Regions from separate parts of the Streptomyces sp. NPDC047061 genome, predicted to be linked through region 2. Evidence: riboswitches for the same ligand, from Rfam matches in the RefSeq annotation. Region 2 holds a riboswitch; each other region holds the start of a gene.
What was found. A riboswitch is a leader RNA that binds a small molecule or an ion and turns the genes downstream of it on or off. The one in region 2 is predicted to bind cyclic di-AMP.
Positions count from the first base shown of each region.

Region 1: it holds a riboswitch for cyclic di-AMP, as region 2 does, so the genes downstream of both, ABZ887_RS08500 (M23 family metallopeptidase) here and ABZ887_RS12780 (transglycosylase family protein) in region 2, are expected to answer to the same signal.
Region 3: it holds a riboswitch for cyclic di-AMP, as region 2 does, so the genes downstream of both, ABZ887_RS19260 (LysM peptidoglycan-binding domain-containing M23 family metallopeptidase) here and ABZ887_RS12780 (transglycosylase family protein) in region 2, are expected to answer to the same signal.

Region 1 is NZ_JBEYVI010000004.1:20,072-26,324, forward strand. It holds gene ABZ887_RS08490 (PrsW family intramembrane metalloprotease) at 1-867, shown strand, start outside; gene ABZ887_RS08495 (aldo/keto reductase) at 1,003-1,947, opposite strand; gene ABZ887_RS08500 (M23 family metallopeptidase) at 2,148-3,185, opposite strand; cyclic di-AMP (ydaO/yuaA leader) riboswitch at 3,193-3,353, opposite strand; gene ABZ887_RS08505 (PP2C family protein-serine/threonine phosphatase) at 3,626-4,723, opposite strand; gene ABZ887_RS08510 (hypothetical protein) at 4,754-4,906, shown strand; tRNA gene ABZ887_RS08515 (tRNA-Met) at 4,993-5,066, opposite strand; gene ABZ887_RS08520 (ester cyclase) at 5,170-6,021, opposite strand; gene ABZ887_RS08525 (helix-turn-helix transcriptional regulator) at 6,170-6,253, shown strand, end outside.
Region 2 is NZ_JBEYVI010000006.1:112,428-118,680, reverse strand. It holds gene ABZ887_RS12790 (cytochrome P450) at 1-132, shown strand, start outside; gene ABZ887_RS12785 (transglycosylase family protein) at 343-1,326, shown strand; cyclic di-AMP (ydaO/yuaA leader) riboswitch at 1,536-1,710, shown strand; gene ABZ887_RS12780 (transglycosylase family protein) at 1,715-2,395, shown strand; gene eno (phosphopyruvate hydratase) at 2,828-4,114, shown strand; gene ABZ887_RS12770 (septum formation initiator family protein) at 4,225-4,701, shown strand; gene ABZ887_RS12765 (DUF501 domain-containing protein) at 4,731-5,249, shown strand; gene ABZ887_RS12760 (Ppx/GppA phosphatase family protein) at 5,377-6,253, shown strand, end outside.
Region 3 is NZ_JBEYVI010000012.1:59,508-65,760, reverse strand. It holds gene ABZ887_RS19265 (SGNH/GDSL hydrolase family protein) at 1-375, opposite strand, end outside; gene ABZ887_RS19260 (LysM peptidoglycan-binding domain-containing M23 family metallopeptidase) at 627-1,565, opposite strand; cyclic di-AMP (ydaO/yuaA leader) riboswitch at 1,570-1,730, opposite strand; gene ABZ887_RS19255 (alpha-galactosidase) at 2,045-4,129, opposite strand; gene ABZ887_RS19250 (tyrosine-protein phosphatase) at 4,328-5,125, shown strand; gene ABZ887_RS19245 (DUF6126 family protein) at 5,129-5,251, opposite strand; gene ABZ887_RS19240 (XRE family transcriptional regulator) at 5,248-5,871, opposite strand; gene ABZ887_RS19235 (aspartate aminotransferase family protein) at 5,931-6,253, opposite strand, start outside.

The sequences.
Region 1 (6,253 bases), on a different contig from region 2:
CTCTTCCGCAGACGGGACTTCACCGGGATCGTCGACGGGGTGGTGATAGCCGGGGTCACCGCCACCGGGTTCGCGTTCACCGAGAACATCCTCTACCTCGGTACGGCCTTCGGGACCGACCAGCTGACCGGTGACAGCGGGATCGCCTCCGTCACCGCCGCGACGTTCTTCGTGCGCATCGTGCTGTCCCCGTTCGCGCACCCGCTCTTCACCGTCCTCACCGGCATCGGCTTCGGCATCGCCGCGCTCTCCGGGGAACGGCAGCGGGCGCGGCGGGTGCTGGTGCCGCTCGCCGGGCTGCTGCTCGCGATGAGCATGCACGCGTTCTGGAACGGGTCCTCGACGTTCGGGCAGTACGGGTTCTTCGCCGTGTACGGCATGTTCATGGTGCCGTCGTTCGGGCTGCTGGCCTGGCTGGCGATCTGGACGCGGCAGCGGGAGCTGCGGACCGTGCGGGAGGAGCTGCCGGCGTACGTCTACGCGGGGTGGCTGGGGACGGCCGAGCCGTTCGTGCTCGGGTCGATGCGGGCGCGGCAGATGGCCAGGGAGTACGCCGCGTACCACTTCGGGAAGGCGGCGGGGAAGGCGGTCGCCGAGTACGAGGGGTACGCGACGACGCTGGCGCTGCTGCGGCGCCGGGGGCAGCGGGGGCGGGCGGGCGCCGACTTCGTGGTGCGGGAGCGCGAGCTCCTCACGGAGCTGTGGAGCCGGCGGGAGCTGGTCCGGCCGGCCCTGGAGTACGCGGCGCGGACGGCCGCGCCGGGCGGCTGGCCGGGGTACGCCGGCTACGCGCCGCCGGCCTACGGGGCGCCGGGGTGGTACGGGGCGGCGGTGCCGTACCCGGCCTACAACCCGTACCGGAGTTAGGGCTTCGGGTCGCGGAGGGTTCGGCACCGCCGGGATGCGCCGTGAGGGCTGAGCGCCGTTGCGGCCGTTGCGGCCGTTGCGGCGGAAGAGAATGGTGGGGGCCACCGGGTGGAGCCGGCAGGTCGAAGGAGACCGTCAGGCGGAAGCCGCCGTCAGCCGTGCCAGTTCCTCGTCCGTCAGCGTCAGGTCCGCCACGCCCAGCAGCGGCGGGAGCTGCTCCAGCGTGCGGGCCGAGGCGATCGGGGCCGCGACGGTGGGCTGGGCCGCCAGCCAGGCCAGGGCGACCGTGGGGATCGGGGCCTCGTGGGCCGCGGCGATCCCGTCCAGCGCCGCCAGGACCTTCTGGCCGCGCTTCGATTCGGCGTACTGGGCGGCGCGGCCCGCCCGTGCGCTGTCGACCGTCGTACCGGGGCGGTACTTGCCGGTGAGGAAGCCGGCGGCCAGGGCGAAGTAGGGGACGGCCGCGAGGCCGGTGCGGGAGGCCAGGTCCTGGAGGGGGCCCTCGTACGTGTCGCGGGAGACCAGGTTGTAGTGGGGCTGGAGGGCGACGTACCGGGCGAGGCCCTCGCGGTCGGAGAGGTCCAGGGACTCCTGGAGGCGTTCGGCGGTGATGTTGGACGCGGCGATGTGCCGGACCTTGCCCGCCCGCACCAGCTCGTCCAGCGCGCCGATGATCTCCTCGACCGGGATCTCGGGCTTGTCGAAGTGCGTGTAGTAGAGGTCGATGTGGTCGGTGCCGAGGCGACGCAGGGACGCGTCGGCGGCGGCCTTGATGTTGGCGGCGGACAGGCCGGGGTACTCGGGGTGCTGGCTGACCTTCGTCGCGATGACGACGTCGTCGCGGTTGCCGCGCGCCCTGACCCACTTGCCGATGATCGTCTCGGACTCGCCGCCCTTGTGGCCCTCGATCCACGCCGAGTACGAGTCGGCGGTGTCGACGAAGTTGCCGCCCGCGGCGGCGTAGGCGTCCAGGACGGCGAAGGAGGTGGCCTCGTCGGCGGTCCAGCCGAAGACGTTGCCGCCGAGGGCGAGCGGGAAGACCTCGAGGTCGGAGGAGCCGAGTTTGCGAAGAGCAGTCATGCTCAACTTCAACACGGGCCGCCTGGTGACCCATCCCGGCGATTACGAAGGTCTCGTAAAGGCGGAACCCCGGCGGAACCCCGGCAGACCGAACCGGCGGCCCTGACGCCGGGGGGTGTCGTCGGGGCCGCCGGGGGGCGGTGGGTTTCCGTCGGGGGTTGCGTTCGCGGATTCCGTCGGGGGCTGCGTCGCGGATTGCGTCAGGGGTTGAGGCCCTTGCCGCGCAGCCAGGTCATCGGGTCGATGGCGGTGGCCTGGCCGTTCGGGTGGACCTCCAGGTGGAGGTGCGGGCCGGTCACGTTGCCGGTGGCGCCGACGCGGCCGATGACATCGCCGGTGGCGACCTTCTGGCCGACCTTGACGCCGATCGAGGACTGGTGGCAGAACCACAGCTCGGTGCCGTCGTCGAGGGTGATGATCGTGCGGTAGCCGTAGGAGCCGGCCCAGCCCGCCTCCGTGACCGTGCCGCTGTGCACGGCCTTGATCAGCGTGCCGGTGGGCGCGGCGAAGTCGAGGCCGGTGTGGTAGCCGGAGGACCACATGGAGCCGGCCTGGCCGAAGGTGCCGGTGATCGTGTACGACACGACGGGCAGCGTGTACTGCTTGGCCAGCTCGGCGAGCCGGGCCTGCTCGGCCTTCTGCTTCGCGGACGCCTCGGCCTTCTCCTTGGCGTCGGCGGCCTTGGCTGCGGCCGCCTTCACCGCCTTGGCCTCGGCGTCGGAGACCGCCTTGTCGGCGGCGGCGACGGCCTTGGCGCTGGCCTTGGTGTCGAGCTGGTTCTGCTGCTGCGCGGCCTGGGCGATGATCCGGTTGCGCAGCGTCTCGCCGGCGCCGGACGAGGAGGAGTCCCCGTCGGTGGCGGTCGTCGTGGTCACGCTGCTGAGCGCGGTCTGGGTGGCCTGGTGGCCGCCGCCCTCGCCGAGCAGGGAGTCGACAGAGGCGGGCAGGTCGGGCAGCGAGATGGAGACCGGCGGCTTGCCGGTGTTGGCGCTGGCCATGCCGCCCGCGCCGACGGCGGCGATCACGCCGACGCCGAGAACCGTGGAGCTGCGGGCGAGTCCGCCGCCGCGCTGCTTGGCGACCCGGTGCCGGCCGCGCGCCGAGGCCAGGGACTCCTCGGTGGGGTTCCACTCCTCCCAGGGGCCCTCGTCGGTGCGGTAGCTGCCGTAGCCGAAGGTGTCGGGTTGACGCTGGCTGGGCACGAACGGGGCTGTCGGAGCAGGCCGGTTGGACGCCACGCGGGCGTACTCCTTTCCTTCCGTCGCCTACCGGGTTAGCTGACGGGTTCGGAGCGGGAAGGTCTCCTACGCGCGTATACCGGCCGTTTCCTACCCGGCGGTAGCCGTGCGATTCACCCCAAGGTGGTGGTTCCCCGGTTCCCTTGCGGGATTCGGCGCGTGCGCGCGGAGCCGTCGCGGGTGACGGCTGGGACGACCGCGCTGCGTTATCGAACGTTAATAGACCCGGCTACCAGATTCCAAGCTGTTCGTCTTGATCATTAAGCTTTCAAAGCTTGGACTTACCTGCCACGACTGGTCAAAAACGGTCGAGTTGGCTGTGCTCGCTGCTCAGCTCAGGAGTCACACAGGTTGTGATGGTGGCTCAGTTGTGATGCGGAGGGCAGCCGCCCGAACACGATGTGTGACATAGCACAGGACCGGCGCACGGGACCGGCGGCTCAGGGCCGCCGCACCGCGAGCAGCGCCATGTCGTCCGTCATGCCGCCGCCCGTGTGCCGGCGCACCTCGGCCGCGAGCCGGGCCAGCAGTACGCCGGGGGCGGTGACGGTACGACCGGTCAGCCGCCGCTCGGGGTCGTAGAACCGGCCGTGCGCGTCGCGGGCCTCGGAGAGGCCGTCGGTGTACAGCAGCAGCGTGGCCCCGCTCGGGAACACGTGCTCGGCCGCCCGGTCGGGCCACGTCCCCAGGTCGCCCATCCCGAGCGGCAGCGCGGACTCCGGCGCCGGCACCGGGCACACCTCGCCGTCGCCGTGCAGCAGCAGGGGCGGCGGGTGTCCGCGGTTGACGACCCGGAGCGTGCAGTCGCCGTACCGGAGCTCCGCGAGTACGGCGGTGGTGAACCCCTCGTGGGCGTCGATGCCGCCGCGCCGGACGCCCTCGCGCGCCAGCGCCCGCTCCAGCCGCGCCGCCACCGCCTCCAGCGTGGCCTCCTGCTCGGCGGCCTCCCGGAACGCGCCGATCACCACGGCGACGGCGGCGACCGCGCCCATGCCCTTGCCGCGGACGTCGCCGACGACCAGGCGCACGCCGTACGGGGTGTCCTGGACGGCGTACAGGTCGCCGCCGATGAAGGTGCCCTCCTGGGCCGCCTCGTAGCGGGCGGCGATCTCGAAGCCGCCGATCCGCTCGGCGGGCTCGGGCAGGACGGCCCGCTGGGCGGCCTCGGCGACCTCGCGGGCGGAGGCGAGGCGCTGGTCGCCGATACGGACGATCCGGTTGATGCCGGCGGCGAGGACGGCGACGGTGGCCACGGTGACGATCTCGGTCACGGCGTCGGCGTCCGGGAGCACGGCGAACCGCGTGTGCACGGCGTAGGCGGCGAGGAGTGCGGCCAGGCCGGTGAGGACGGTGGTGCGCAGCGAGGAGAGGGGGGCGGCGACCAGCGGGGCGGCCGTGAAGAAGGGGACCGCGGTGAAGGGGGCGGGGGTGAGGACGTCGTAGCAGACGCCCGCGACGATCAGCAGCGCGGGCAGGTAGCGGGCGAGGGTGCGGGCGGATTCCTGGCCGTGCCGCTCCGCCTCTCCACGGCTCGCCACACGACTCCCCTGCTGTCCCACGCGCCCGACGTGCCCGACGTGTCCTACACGCCCGACGTGCTCGATGTGCTCGACGTGTTCGATGCGCTTGACCTGTTCGACGCGTCCGATGTCTTCGATACCTGTCCGTCCAGGTTTGCCGTTGCGAGCGGGTGGGGCGAATGGTGTGGGCCGGGCGGATGAGTGCGGACGTGTGTGATGAGGAGCACGTGCCTGGATATGACTCAGGGCCGGAATCCTCTGACTTGGATTCCGGCCCTGGGTTTCAGTAGCGGGGACAGGATTTGAACCTGCGACCTCTGGGTTATGAGCCCAGCGAGCTACCGAGCTGCTCCACCCCGCGTCGGTGACACCAGCATACGCCATCCGAAGAGGGTGAGTCACACGGGTTGAGAGCCGCGGGGACGACGGAGGTCGTTACGGGGACGACGGAGGCCGTGGCGGGGTCAGCGGACGCCGAAGCGCCGGGCCAGGGCGACCGCCTCCCGGGGGCCGTCCGCGAACGGCTGCCCGTGCCCCGGCAGCAGGACGGTGTCCTGGGACAGTCCGGCGACGGCGTCCAGGGAGGCGAGGGCGGCGGCCGAGTCGTGGGTGAAGGCGCGGCAGACCAGGCAGGGGCCGGTGTGCCCGGTGAAGGCCTCCTGGGTGACCAGGGCGTCGCCGGTGAAGAAGAGGCCCTGGTCGGGGAAGTGGAAGCCGGTGCTGCCGGGGGTGTGACCGGGCAGCGCGACCGCCAGCGGCCGCCCGGGCACGCCGTCCAGTCGCGCGCCGTCGCCGAAGGTGTCGTGGCCGTTGGCCGTGGTGGCGGGGACCGGCTGGATGGTGTCCCAGTGCTCCACGATCTTGTGGTTCTCCACCCGGAACACGTCGACGAGCCCGATGCCGCCGAACGTGTCGGAGGTGCCCGCGTGCGTCTGGAGCAGGACCAGGTCGCCCTGCGCGATCACGTGCGTGGTGACCGAGCCGGTGCCGGGGGTGGCCGTCGCCTTCAGGTTCTCCGCCAGCTGGCGCAGCGCCTCGGGGCCGTTGGCGACGTTGGGGTTGTGCTGGATGTAGTCGGGCGAGGCGTACTTGTCGATCACGGACGTGTCGTAGGAGGTGAACAGCTGCTTGTACACGTACGTGACCAGCGCCTTGTCGGCCGCGGTCTCGCGGGCGGACACCGAGCCGGCGGCGGCGCCCGTCCCCGGGTGTCCGGCGGGCCGGGACACGGCCGTCGCGGGACCGGTCGCCAGTGCCGTCGCGGCGGCGACGGCGGCCACGGCCGCGCCGGTCCGTACCGCAAGGTGTCTGTTCATCGCACTCTCCTGACTCGGAACACCCGCCGGCCCAAGGGCAGGTCGGCCAGGCCGACACTAGGAGCGCCGGGCCGATCCGTCGTCGCCCTGTGAAGGGTGGTACTCACGGGGACAGGTTCGCCGCGGCCGCGCCGCCTAGCCTGGCCTCATGGCACAGGCACAGGCACAGGCACAGGGCAGCGACACCCACGCGCCGGGGCCGCTCGGCGAGTACCTCCGTGCGCGCCGGGCC
Region 2 (6,253 bases):
CTCGCCACCCTCCTCACCCGCCTCCCCGACCTGCGACTCGCGGCAGACGAAGGGGAGTTGCGGTGGCGTGGCGGGCTCATCATGCGCGGACTGCGCACGCTGCCCGTGGAGTTCACGCCCGTCGGCCGATGAGCCCTCGCCGAGCCGTCTCCGGGTCCTCACCGAAGCCGCTACCGGCCCGTACGGGCAAAAGGTGACTAGCGTTCAAGTCTGTGATCTTCACGTGATCTGCGCGGCATTAACTTGTGACAAGTGATCGTCTGCCGATACGTTCACCCATCAGTGCGGCGCCCCTGCGGGACCCGCCGCGCCGGTCATCGCTGTCGCTCGAAAGGTTTCCGCATGCTCTCCGGGAACGGTCGTCACCGTCGCCCCCGTCAGGCTCCGGCTCTCCTCGTCGCGGCCGGCGTGACCGGCTCCGCCATCGCCATCCCGCTCCTCGGCGCGGTGAGCGCCAACGCGGCCGACGGCTCCACCTGGGACCAGGTGGCCCAGTGCGAGAGCGGCGGCTCCTGGAGCGCCGACGACGGCACCGGCTACTACGGCGGCCTCCAGATCTCCCTGGACGACTGGAGCGAGTACGGGGGCCTGGACTACGCCGGTACGCCCGACCAGGCGAGCCGTTCGCAGCAGATCGCGGTCGCCGAGAAGATACTCGCCGACCAGGGCACCAAGCCCTGGCGGACCTGCGCCCTGATCGCCGGACTCTCTTCCGACGACGCCTCGGTGAACGTCGACACGGGACTTGACGACTCGGGTGATTCGTCCGGTTCCTCCGACTCGTCGGACTCGTCCTCCGGGCTGTCGAATTCGTCGTCGTCCTCCTCCTCCGATTCCGGCTCCTCCTCGGGTGCCGCGGACTCCGGGGGCGACTCCGCCACTCCCTCTCCGAGCGCGAGCGGTGACTCCAAGAAGGACACCCCCAGTAAATCCACCAAGACGGACAAGTCGGAATCTTCCGACTCCGGCACTTCGAAGGCGAGCGAGAGTCCCGTCATCCCCGAGAGTGACGACTCGGACAATTCGGGGCAGGCTGAAGGCTCTTGGAGCCTGGTCGACACGGGGGCCGTCGGCAGTGGTGGCAAGCATCGCGGCGGCTCGGCGGACGAAAGCGTGACAAACGGTCAGAGTGCCACCTCCTCGGGTCGTCACGCCGTGCGTGACAGCGGCACCTACACCGTCCGCGCCGGCGACACCCTCGCCTCCATCGCCGACTCCCTTGACCTCGACGGCGGATGGCGTGCGCTCTACGCCGCGAACAAGGCGGACATCGGTGCCGACCCGAACGACATCAGTGCCGGTCAGACCCTGAAACTCGGTAGCTAAACGGACGAAAAGCGACGGGAGTTGGGGTCTGTGAGCCGCCCCATTTCGAAGCCAAATGTCCGGTTTGGTGAAAGTGTGGGATGAGTCTCAGAAGCCCTGATCATCTTTGAAATTCACCTGATGCCCTGTTTACGGTCGAGGCCGCTCGTCACCACGAGCCCCGGCCGTCGCAACGCCGAGTCCTGCCAGCGGCCGTCCGGGAACAGTCGACGCGTCATGCGCCGTAGGCAGGAGCGGGGGACCCAAGGTAAGTGCCGTGATGGGTGGTTGAGACCGCCGATCCGGCTCGGGGTGAAGCCGCGCACCGACACACGGGTGTGCGGCCGGGCAACTCAACCGGCCCGAACCCGACAGCTCACCTCGCAGGCGTCGGTGAGGGGATCGATCCATGCTGTTTTCCGGCAAGGGCAAGCACCGTCGTCCGTCCAGGGCCGTCCGCGCCATCGCTGTCGCCGGTGTCACCGGCGTCGCCGTCGCCGCCCCGCTGATGGCGGCCGGCAGCGCCTCCGCCGCCACCGCCTCCGAGTGGGACGCCGTCGCCCAGTGCGAGTCCGGCGGCAACTGGGCCATCAACACGGGCAACGGCTACTACGGCGGCCTGCAGTTCTCCGCCTCCACCTGGGCCGCGTACGGCGGCACGCAGTACGCCGCGCAGGCCAACCAGGCCACCAAGGCGCAGCAGATCACGATCGCCGAGAAGGTCCTCGCCGCGCAGGGCAAGGGCGCCTGGCCGGTCTGCGGCACGGGCCTGTCCAACGCCACCTACACCGGCAGCAGCGCCTCCGGCTCCTCGTCGAGCAGCACGAGCACGAGCAGCCGTACGACCGACACGCAGGCCGCCTCCCGCTCCGCCGAGCGCCCGGCCGCGACCAGGACCGTCACCACCCCGACGGGCAAGAAGGTCAAGAAGGGCAACGGCGAGTACAAGGTCGTCAAGGGCGACACCCTCAGCTCGATCGCCGAGAAGCACAAGGTCAAGGGCGGCTGGCAGGCGCTGTTCAAGCTGAACAAGGGCATCGTCGCCGACGCCGACTTCATCTACCCGGGTCAGCAGCTGCACCTGAAGTAGGAGGACGCGGGGCGGTCGCCGCACGTGCGAGGTCGTCGCACATATTAAGCGGCACCCAGCTGAACCACAGCGCCCGCACAGCCGTGGTCCCCATAGTGGGGATCACGTGAGGGCCACCCCCGTCCCCACGGGCCCCCGCCTCGGTGCGTTTTCCCCCGTACGCACCGGGGCGGGGTTTCTCTTTGCCGTCCCCTTCCCGGCCCGCTTCTCGGCCCCCTTCTCGGCCCCCTTCTTGGCCCGCTCTTCTTCCGTTCTTCATCGGGCCCCCCTTTGTTCCGCACGTGAACAATGAGTACCGTCTGTGTGTCCACGGGCCGGTCGGTCGTGCCGGCCGACGGCCCTGGGACGGTTAGGCTCTAGTCGCAAGGCTGAGCAAGGGCCGACGAGGCCCGCGTGCGCCCCGCACAACCAGCGTCACATCCCAAGAAGGAGATGCTCGTGCCGTCCATCGACGTCGTCGTAGCCCGGGAAATCCTGGACTCCCGAGGCAACCCCACGGTCGAGGTCGAGGTCGGCCTCGACGACGGCAGCACTGGTCGTGCCGCCGTCCCGTCCGGCGCCTCCACCGGTGCCTTCGAGGCCATCGAGCTCCGTGACGGCGACCCCAACCGCTACCTGGGCAAGGGTGTCGAGAAGGCCGTCCTCGCCGTCATCGAGCAGATCGGCCCGGAGCTGGTCGGCTACGACGCCACCGAGCAGCGCCTGATCGACCAGGCCATGTTCGACCTGGACGCCACCGACAACAAGGGCTCGCTCGGCGCCAACGCCATCCTCGGTGTCTCCCTCGCCGTCGCGCACGCCGCCTCCGAGGCGTCCGACCTCCCGCTGTTCCGCTACCTCGGTGGCCCGAACGCGCACCTGCTGCCCGTCCCGATGATGAACATCCTCAACGGCGGCTCGCACGCGGACTCCAACGTCGACATCCAGGAGTTCATGATCGCCCCGATCGGCGCGGAGTCCTTCTCCGAGGCGCTGCGCTGGGGTGCCGAGGTCTACCACACCCTCAAGAAGGTCCTGAAGGGCAAGGGCCTGGCCACCGGCCTCGGCGACGAGGGCGGCTTCGCCCCGAACCTGGAGTCGAACCGCGCCGCGCTCGACCTCATCCTGGAGGCGATCAAGCAGGCCGGTTACGTCCCCGGTGAGCAGATCGCGCTCGCGCTCGACGTCGCCGCGTCCGAGTTCTACAAGGACGGCAAGTACGAGTTCGAGGGCAAGTCCCGCTCGGCCGCCGAGATGACCGAGTACTACGAGGAGCTCGTCGCCTCCTACCCGCTGGTCTCCATCGAGGACCCGCTGTTCGAGGACGACTGGGCCGGCTGGAAGGTCCTCACCGACAAGCTCGGCGACAAGGTGCAGATCGTCGGCGACGACCTGTTCGTCACCAACCCGGAGCGCCTCGCCCGCGGCATCGAGGAGGGCACCGCCAACGCCCTGCTGGTCAAGGTGAACCAGATCGGTTCGCTGACCGAGACCCTGGACGCCGTCGAGCTCGCCCAGCGCAACGGCTTCAAGTGCATGATGTCGCACCGCTCCGGCGAGACCGAGGACGTCACCATCGCCGACCTCGCCGTCGCCACCAACTGCGGCCAGATCAAGACCGGCGCCCCGGCCCGCTCCGAGCGCGTCGCCAAGTACAACCAGCTGCTGCGCATCGAGGAGATCCTCGACGACGCCGCGGTGTACGCGGGCCGCAGCGCCTTCCCCCGCTTCAAGGGCTGAGCCCGCTGGAGGGTAAGGCTTAGCCAGTCGTACGTACGTCCCCGTACCCGGTCCCGTACCGTGTCCGGGGACGTACGCACGTACCAGGGTCGACCCAGGGAGGCGGGGACATGGCCGTGAAGGACCGGGACCGGTTCTCCACCGCGACCAGGCTCAGGCTGCTCGGCGAGCAGACGGCGGCCCGGGTTTACCGCTCCCAGACCAGGCGTCAGGCCCGCCGCTCCCGGCTCACCGGCCGCGCGGCGCTGCTGGCGATCGTGCTCTGCACGATGATCGTCGCGCTCGCCTATCCGATGCGGCAGTACGTCTCCCAGCGCGCCGAGATCTCCGATCTCGAACGTCAGCAGCAGCAGGCCCGGCAGCGGGTCGAGCAGCTGCGGGACCTCAAGGCACGGTGGCAGGACGACGCGTACGCCGAGCAGCAGATCCGGCAGCGGCTGCACTACGTGATGCCGGGGGAGACCGGGTTCGTCGTGATCGACCCCGGTGCCGCCAAGCAGGCGCACTTCAACCTGGGAGCTGCCGACCGGCCCTGGTACGCGAACGTCTGGGACGGCGTCGACAAGTCCGACGCGTCCGACCAGTGAACCGACAGAAAGCCACACAGAACACAGTCATGGAAACGGCTCCTCCCTCCACCCCGCGTACCGAGCCGACCGACGCGGACGTCGAGGCCTTCAAGCAGCAGCTCGGGCGGCCGCCGCGCGGACTGCGGGCGATCGCGCACCGGTGCCCGTGCGGGCAGCCGGACGTCGTGGAGACGGCGCCCCGGCTGCCGGACGGGACCCCCTTCCCCACGCTGTACTACCTGACGTGCCCCAAGGCCGCGTCCGCTATCGGCACCCTCGAGGCCAACGGCGTGATGAAGGAGATGACGGCGCGGCTGGAGAGCGATCCCGAGCTGGCGGCGGCGTACCGGGCCGCGCACGAGGACTACATCCGGCGCCGGGACGAGATCGAGGAGCTGACGGGCTTTCCGAGCGCCGGGGGGATGCCGGACCGGGTGAAGTGCCTGCACGTCCTGGTGGCCCACTCGCTGGCGGCGGGGCCGGGCGTCAACCCGCTCGGCGACGAGGCGATCGCCATGCTGCCGGAGTGGTGGGCCAAGGGGGCGTGTGTAGGCACCGGCGAGTGACGCCCCGCCCAGGGGGCTCCGCCCCCTGGACCCCCCCGGGCCTTCGCCCACCCACCACCCGACTCGGTCAGTTGAACAGGCGCCGCCTCGACTTGAGTCGTCACGAACAGACAAGGAACCCACCGTCATGACCCGCGTCGCCGCCATCGATTGCGGAACCAACTCCATCCGGCTGCTCGTCGCCGACGCCGCCCCGGAGACCGGGGAGCTCGTCGATCTGGACCGGCGGATGGTGATCGTGCGGCTCGGGCAGGGGGTCGACCGGACCGGGCGGCTCGCGCCGGAGGCGCTGGCGCGGACCTTCGCGGCCTGCCGGGAGTACGCCGCGGTCATCAAGGAGTACGGGGCGGAGCGGCTGCGGTTCGTGGCCACGTCCGCGTCCCGTGACGCCGAGAACCGGGACGAGTTCGTGCGCGGCGTGCTCGACATCCTCGGCGTCGAGCCCGAGGTCATCAGCGGTGACCAGGAGGCCGAGTTCTCCTTCACGGGTGCGACGAGGGAGCTGACGGGGCGCGACGACCTCGCCAAGCCGTTCCTCGTGGTGGACATCGGCGGCGGCTCGACCGAGTTCGTCGTCGGGGACGAGCACGTGCGGGCCGCGCGCTCCGTGGACGTCGGGTGCGTGCGGATGACCGAGCGGCACCTCGTGCACGAGGGGCACGTGAGCGACCCGCCCACCGAGGCCGAGATCGCCGCCATGCGGGCCGACATCGAGCGCGCCCTCGATCTCGCGGAGGAGACCGTGCCGCTGCGCGAGGCGCACACCCTCGTCGGTCTCGCCGGCTCCGTCACCACCCTCTCCGCGATCCACCAGGACCTGCCGGAGTACGACTCCGCCGCCATCCACCACTCCCGTATCCCCTACGCCCGGGTCCGGGAGATCACCGAGAGGCTGCTGCGGTCGACCCATGCGGAGCGGACGGCGATCCCCTCCATGCACCCCGGGCGGGTCGACGTCATCGGGGCCGGCGCCCTCGTGCTTCAGTCGATCATGGAGCGGGCGG
Region 3 (6,253 bases), on a different contig from region 2:
GGGGACGCCCCGGGTGTCGAACCCGGTGGTCACCAGGACTGTGCCGATGGCCTCGGTCAGCTGGGCCACGGCCCGCTCGAACCGCTCGGCCACCTCGTCGGGGTCGGTGCCGGGGCGGATGATGTCGTTGCCGCCCGCGCAGAAGGAGACCAGATCCGGGGCGAGTGCCAGGGCCTGCGGCACCTGGTCCGCCACGATCTGGTCGAGCAGTTTCCCGCGCACGGCAAGGTTGGTGTACTCGAAGTCGCCCTCGGGCCGTCGGTCCGACAGCAGTACCGCGAACCGGTCGGCCCAGCCGACGAACGCCCCGTCGGGGCCGGGGTCGCCGACGCCCTCGGTGAAGCTGTCCCCCACCGCCGCGTACGACCCGATCACTGATGCATTGTCACTCTTCGAATCGTCTCCCACATCGGACCATGATTCACCTTCGACTGTGACCTACGCGACCGTAATAAGGGGTTGACGTTCGGTGAGATAAGACACTTTTAAATACTTTGCCAAGCTTGGAATAAGTCTCTGATCAGCGGCGTTGACGTGTCGATCACCGGACATGGAAACACCGAAGGCCGGACCCGGGGATCGGGGGTCCGGCCTTCGGAGTGTGTGTCGGACCGGTGCGCGCCGGGTCAGCCGACGGCGAGGCCCTTCGAGCGGAGGTAGGCGACCGGGTCCACGTCCGAGCCGTAGTCGGGGGTGGTGCGGATCTCGAAGTGGAGGTGCGGGCCGGTGACGTTGCCGGTCGCGCCGGAGAGGCCGATCTGCTGACCCGCGGTCACGGTCTGGCCGACCGAGACGGAGAGGGCGGAGAGGTGGCCGTACTGCGCGTAGTAGCCGTCGGCGAGCCGGACGACGACCTGGTTGCCGTAGGAGCCGCCCCAGCCTGCCGTGACGACCGTGCCCGTGCCGACGGCCTTGACCGGGGTGCCGGTCGGGACGACGAAGTCGACGCCCGTGTGGTACCCGCTGGACCACATGCCGCCGGCGACGTGGTAGCCGGTGCCGACGGTGGCACCGGTGACCGGAAGGGCGAAGCCGGAGGCACTCGTCACCGAGCCGTCCGACGCGGAGGCCGAGGAAGCCGAGGATGAGGTGGACGACGGCGAGGTGGACGACGGCGAGTTCGAGGGCGCCTCGGAACGGGAGCCGGAGTCCGCGGTGTCCGTCGTCGCGGCGTGCCGGCCGCCGAGCGCGAGCTCGAGGCCCGGGTGGATCAGCGAGGGGTTGTCGCCGACGGCCTCCCGGTTGTCGGCGTAGAGCCGGTGCCAGCCGCCGCGGACGTCGTGCTCGCGGGCGATCTTCGCGAGACAGTCGCCGGGCACCACGGTGTAGACGCGGTGCGCGGAATGCGCGGCGGAATTCTTCGCGGCCGTCTTCTTCACCGCGGTCTTCTCGACCGTGGGAAGCGACTGCGTGGCCTTTTCGGAAACGGACTGCGAGGTGGCCGCGTGGGCGCCGGTGGCCCCCATGAGCGGCAGCGCCAGGGCGGCGCCACCGGTTCCGGCGACGGCCATCGAGCGGGTGAGACGCTGGGACTTGGGGCGGCGGTGCTTACCCTTCGCGGGCATGGCGCATTCCTCTCCGGCGCCTGCGAGGTGAGCTGTCGGGTTCGGGCTGGAGCTGCCCGGCCACGCGGGAAGACGTGACTGCACCCCTGGCCGTCCCGGGAACCGGAACAGGCGGTCGTACCTGGTGGGTCCCCCGCTCCTGCCGGGCACGGGTGAGTGTGTGGGGACTCCGGGCGGCGGCAGGATTCGGCGTTCCGACCGGATGTGTGGCGAACGTAAGCGAGTGAGACGGACGCGGACAAGCGGCCGGTTCCGCCTGTCCGGGTTTCACTTGATCCGTTACCGGAAATCCCCGTCACCCTCCGTGAATTCCGGTCCTTTCGGTTTTCCAACCTTCTTGGAAAGCACCGCAATTACGTGAACATGACGCGCGACGGACGGTCACGAATATGACGCTCCTCACGCACGTCACACCACGTCCCCTTATTCCAGAGCGAGTTGTAATGAAGGCGCCAATTCGGACAGATGGGTTAGATGTGTCAGATCCGGCGGAGCCGGATGACCGACGCATCCAGGTCGCCCTTCAGCCCGGCGTGCAGCCCGTGATGCAACAGAACGGCACCTCGGTACACTTCGCCCGTTTCGCGGCATTCGTACGATTCCGTGGGATCGAGGCCCTGCAGTCGCAGCGCCGGCGCCGGCTCGCCGTAGCTCTGGGCCTGCAGCCAGGCGAGGACGACGGTCTCGTCGCCGAGCGTGTACTGCACCGCGCTGAGCCCGCCGGCCGGCGGCCGCAGCCGGAACTGGTCGCCGCGCTGCACGAGGGGCCGGATCTCCTTGTAGAGCTCCACCCAGCGCCCGGCCTCGGCGAGCTCCTCCTCGGTCCACTGCGAGAGGTCGCCGCCGACCCCGAGCGCCCCCGCCATCGAGCTGACGAAGCGGAAACGCAGACTGCTGACCCGGCCGTTGAGCTGGTGGTTCGGGCTGTCGGTGACCCAGGCGGACATCACCCGGGCGGGGTGGATCTGGCTGAAGCCGTGCTGGATGGCGAGCCGGTCCAGTGGGTCGGTGTTGTCGGAGGTCCACACCTCGTCGGTGCGGCTCATGATGCCGAGGTCGATCCGCCCGCCACCGCCGGAGCAGGACTCGATGGCGACGTCGGGGTGGGCCGCGCGGATCCGGTCGAGGAGGGCGTACAGCCCGCGGACGTGGTCGACCCACAGGCGCTGCGGGTAGGGCTCGCCGGGCCAGCCCGCGTCGGTGAAGCAGCGGTTGAAGTCCCATTTGACGTAGTCGATCGGGGCGCTGGACAGCAGCGTGTCGAGCTGCTCCCAGAGGTACTCCCGGACGTCCTCGCGGGCCAGGTTGAGGACGAGCTGGTTGCGCAGTTCTGTCCGCTTTCGCCCTTCCTGGTACTGCACCCAGTCGGGGTGCGCGCGGTACAGGTCGCTGTCCGGGTTCACCATCTCCGGCTCGACCCAGATGCCGAACTGCATGCCGAGGGCGTGCACGTAGTCGGCGAGCGGCTTGAGGCCCTTGGGGAAGCGGTCGAGGTTGGGTGTCCAGTCGCCGAGGCCGGCACGGTCGCTGGTGCGCTTGCCGAACCAGCCGTCGTCCACCACGAACAGCTCGATGCCGATCGCGGCCGCCCGCCGGGCGAGGGTGGCCTGCTGCTCCTCGGAGATGTCGAAGGTCGTGGCCTCCCAGGAGTTGAACAGCACGGGCCGGTCCCGGTCGGCGTCCGGGATGATGTACGCCCGCTGGTAGGCGTGCCAGGCACGGCTCGCCCCGCCGAAGCCGCCGTCGGTCCACAGGCCCGCGAAGACCGGACTGGTGTACGACTCGCCCTCGGCCAGCATCAGCAGGCCCGAGTCGTCGTAGCCGGCGCCGCCGGTGATCTGCACCCGCGCGTCCGGGAGTTGGGCGACGGCGATCCGCCAGGAGCCGGACCAGCCGAGGGCGCAGCCCCAGACCTCGCCGCGCTCCTCGGTGGCGTCGGTGTCGAGGGCGACCCAGGGCAGGTGCTGGTGGCTGGTGTGGCCGCGGCGGCTGCCGATGACCTTCTCGCCGTAGGTGAGCGGGGCGCTGGTGAGGCGGGACTCGGCGGCCCAGCGGCCGTGCAGCTGGGAGAGCCGCCAGCCCTCGCGGTCGGGCAGTGTCCAGGCGGCGGGGTCGGCGCGCAGCAGCTCCACGCGCGCGTGCCCCTCGTTGCCGACGGTCACCCAGCGCTCGACGACGTCGCCGCGCATCCGGTAGTGCAGGGTGATGAGGATCCCGTCGTCCCGGAAGCGCAGCCGCAGCTCGTCGCCGTCCGCGCCGTCCTCCGTCTCGTAGGCCTCGAAGGCCCACTCGGTGCCGCGCCGCTCCTCGGTGCGCACGGACAGGGAGGGGCGGACGAACCGCGGCCCGCCCTCGACGGGGTACTCCTCCCGGCCGTCGAGCGGCGACTCGAAGGCCCAGTAGCCGGGCAGCGCCCGGGTGCTGAGCTCCTCGGCGTCCGCGAGCTGGATTCTGGCGCCCCAGTGCAGGTGGAGCAGTTCGTCGGCCTCCGTGAGATGCAGCGCATAGCTGCTGCCGGGGCCCGACAGGAGCCAGGTACGACCGTTCTGGGCGATGTCCACCATCGAGAAACCTCACACAGCTGCCAACAGATCCGCTCAAGCACCAACATCATCAAGGGCTACGGGCTCCGGAATCAAGGGCCACGGGCCCTGGAGGCGATGCCTGTGGACAACTCATTGCCCGTGGAAACCGATGTCGTATGGTCGATCCAGTGCCCGTCGACGAGCAGCGCCGACGGGGCTGACCGGGAGGAGCCCCCCGTGACGCAGCAGGTCCCGTCCACCGAGCCCGAGCTGGCCGGGGTGCGCAACTTCCGTGACGTGGGCGGCCTGCCGACCGTGGACGGGCGGCGGGTGCGGCCGGGCGTGCTGTTCCGCAGCGGGCATCTGGCGCACGCCACGGAGCAGGACGCGGAGTTCCTCGCCTCGCTCGGCCTGCACACGATCTTCGACTTCCGCAACGCGGCCGACCAGAAGCTGGAGGGCCCGGACGTCGAGCTGCCCGGCACGCGGAACGTGAACCTGCCGCTGACCGACCCGGCGCACGGCGCCGAGTTCTGGACGATGGTCCGCGAGGGTGACATCGAGCAGCTGCGCGGGCTCCTGGGGGACGGCAAGGCCGCGGCCCGGATGGTGAACTCCTACCGCACGATCGTCAAGGACCGCACCGACGAGCACTCGCGCGTGCTGCACTCGATCGCCGAGGACAGCGTCCCGGCGCTGATGCACTGCGCGGCCGGCAAGGACCGGGCGGGCATCTCCATAGCCGTGACGCTGCTCGCGGTGGGCGTGGAGCGGGACGCGATCCTCGCCGACTACCTGGAGTCCAACGCCAAGCACCGCCGCTACAAGGTGCGGCGCAGTGGAAGCGGGGAGAGCGTGTACAGCCCCGAGGTGATGGAGCTGCTGGGCCCGCTCTTCGACGCCCGCGCGGAGTACCTCGCAGCGGCCTTCGAGAGCATCGACGAGACGTGGGGCGACGTCGACATCTACCTGGAGCAGGGCCTGAAGCTGGCTCCGGAGACCCGGGAGCGGCTGCGCGAGCGCCTGCTCGACTGAGGCTCAGCCCTTCGCGCCGAGGGAGAACAGCAGGAAGAGGAACGCTGCCAGGACGTGTCCGAGGGCGATGTAGATGATCAGCCGGACCCACAGGGCCCGGGGGAACTTGTCCTCGATGTCGGTCATGACAGCTCTCCGGTGATCGGGCCCAGGCACAGCGCGGCCGTGGGGCTCTGCAGCAGGGTGTGGACGAACAGGAGCTCGACCCCGTCCTGGTCCTCGGCGGCCAGCCGGTGCGGGGTCAGCGAGTCGAAGTGCGCGCTGTCGCCGGGCGCGAGCACATGGGTGGTGTCACCGAGACGCAGCCGGAGCCGGCCGCGCACGACGTGCAGCCACTCCTCGCCGGGATGCACCCGCACGATGTCGCCCTGGGTGCCGTACGGCACCCGGACGCGCAGCGCCTGCATCCCGCGGCCGGAGGCCCCGGCCTGCCAGTACGTCCAGCCGCCGGCGTGGGTCGGTTCCATGTCGCCGGCGTGCACGATCGCGTCCCGGTCGGCGACGGTCTCCCCCAGCAGGTCCGAGACCGTCGTACCGTAGACACGGGCGAGCGCGAGCAGCATCGGCAGCGAGGGCTGCCGCTGCCCGGTCTCCAGCCGGGAGAGGTGGGCGGGCGACAGCCCCGCGTCCCGGGCCGCGGCCTCCAGGGTGAGGCCGGCGCGGCGCCGCAGGGAGCGCAGCTGCGGGGCGACGGCCGGCAGATCGCCCACCGGCTCGCCCGTATGCTCTTTCTCGGAGGAGCTCATGCCTCCATTCAGCCGCAGTTTTGTCTCTGCGGCAATTTTCTTGCCTCAGAGACAAAAAGCTAGCGGTTGGCCACCGCCTGCTTGATCAGCGTCCTGCCGAAGTCCCACATCAGGCCGCCGCCGCTGTGGGCGTCGTCCATGACGTCCGTGAAGGCGTCCACGAAGCGGTCCACGTCCGTCTCGTCGACGATCAGCGGCGGGATGAGCTTGATCACCTCCAGGTGGTCGCCGGAGACCTGGGTGAGGATCCGGTGCCGCTGCAGCAGCGGTACGACGACCATCTGGGCGAACAGTCCCTTGCGGGCGGCCTGGAGCATGGTCCAGCGGCTGCGCAGCTTCAGCGAGCTGGGCCGGCCGAACTCGATGCCGATCATCAGGCCCC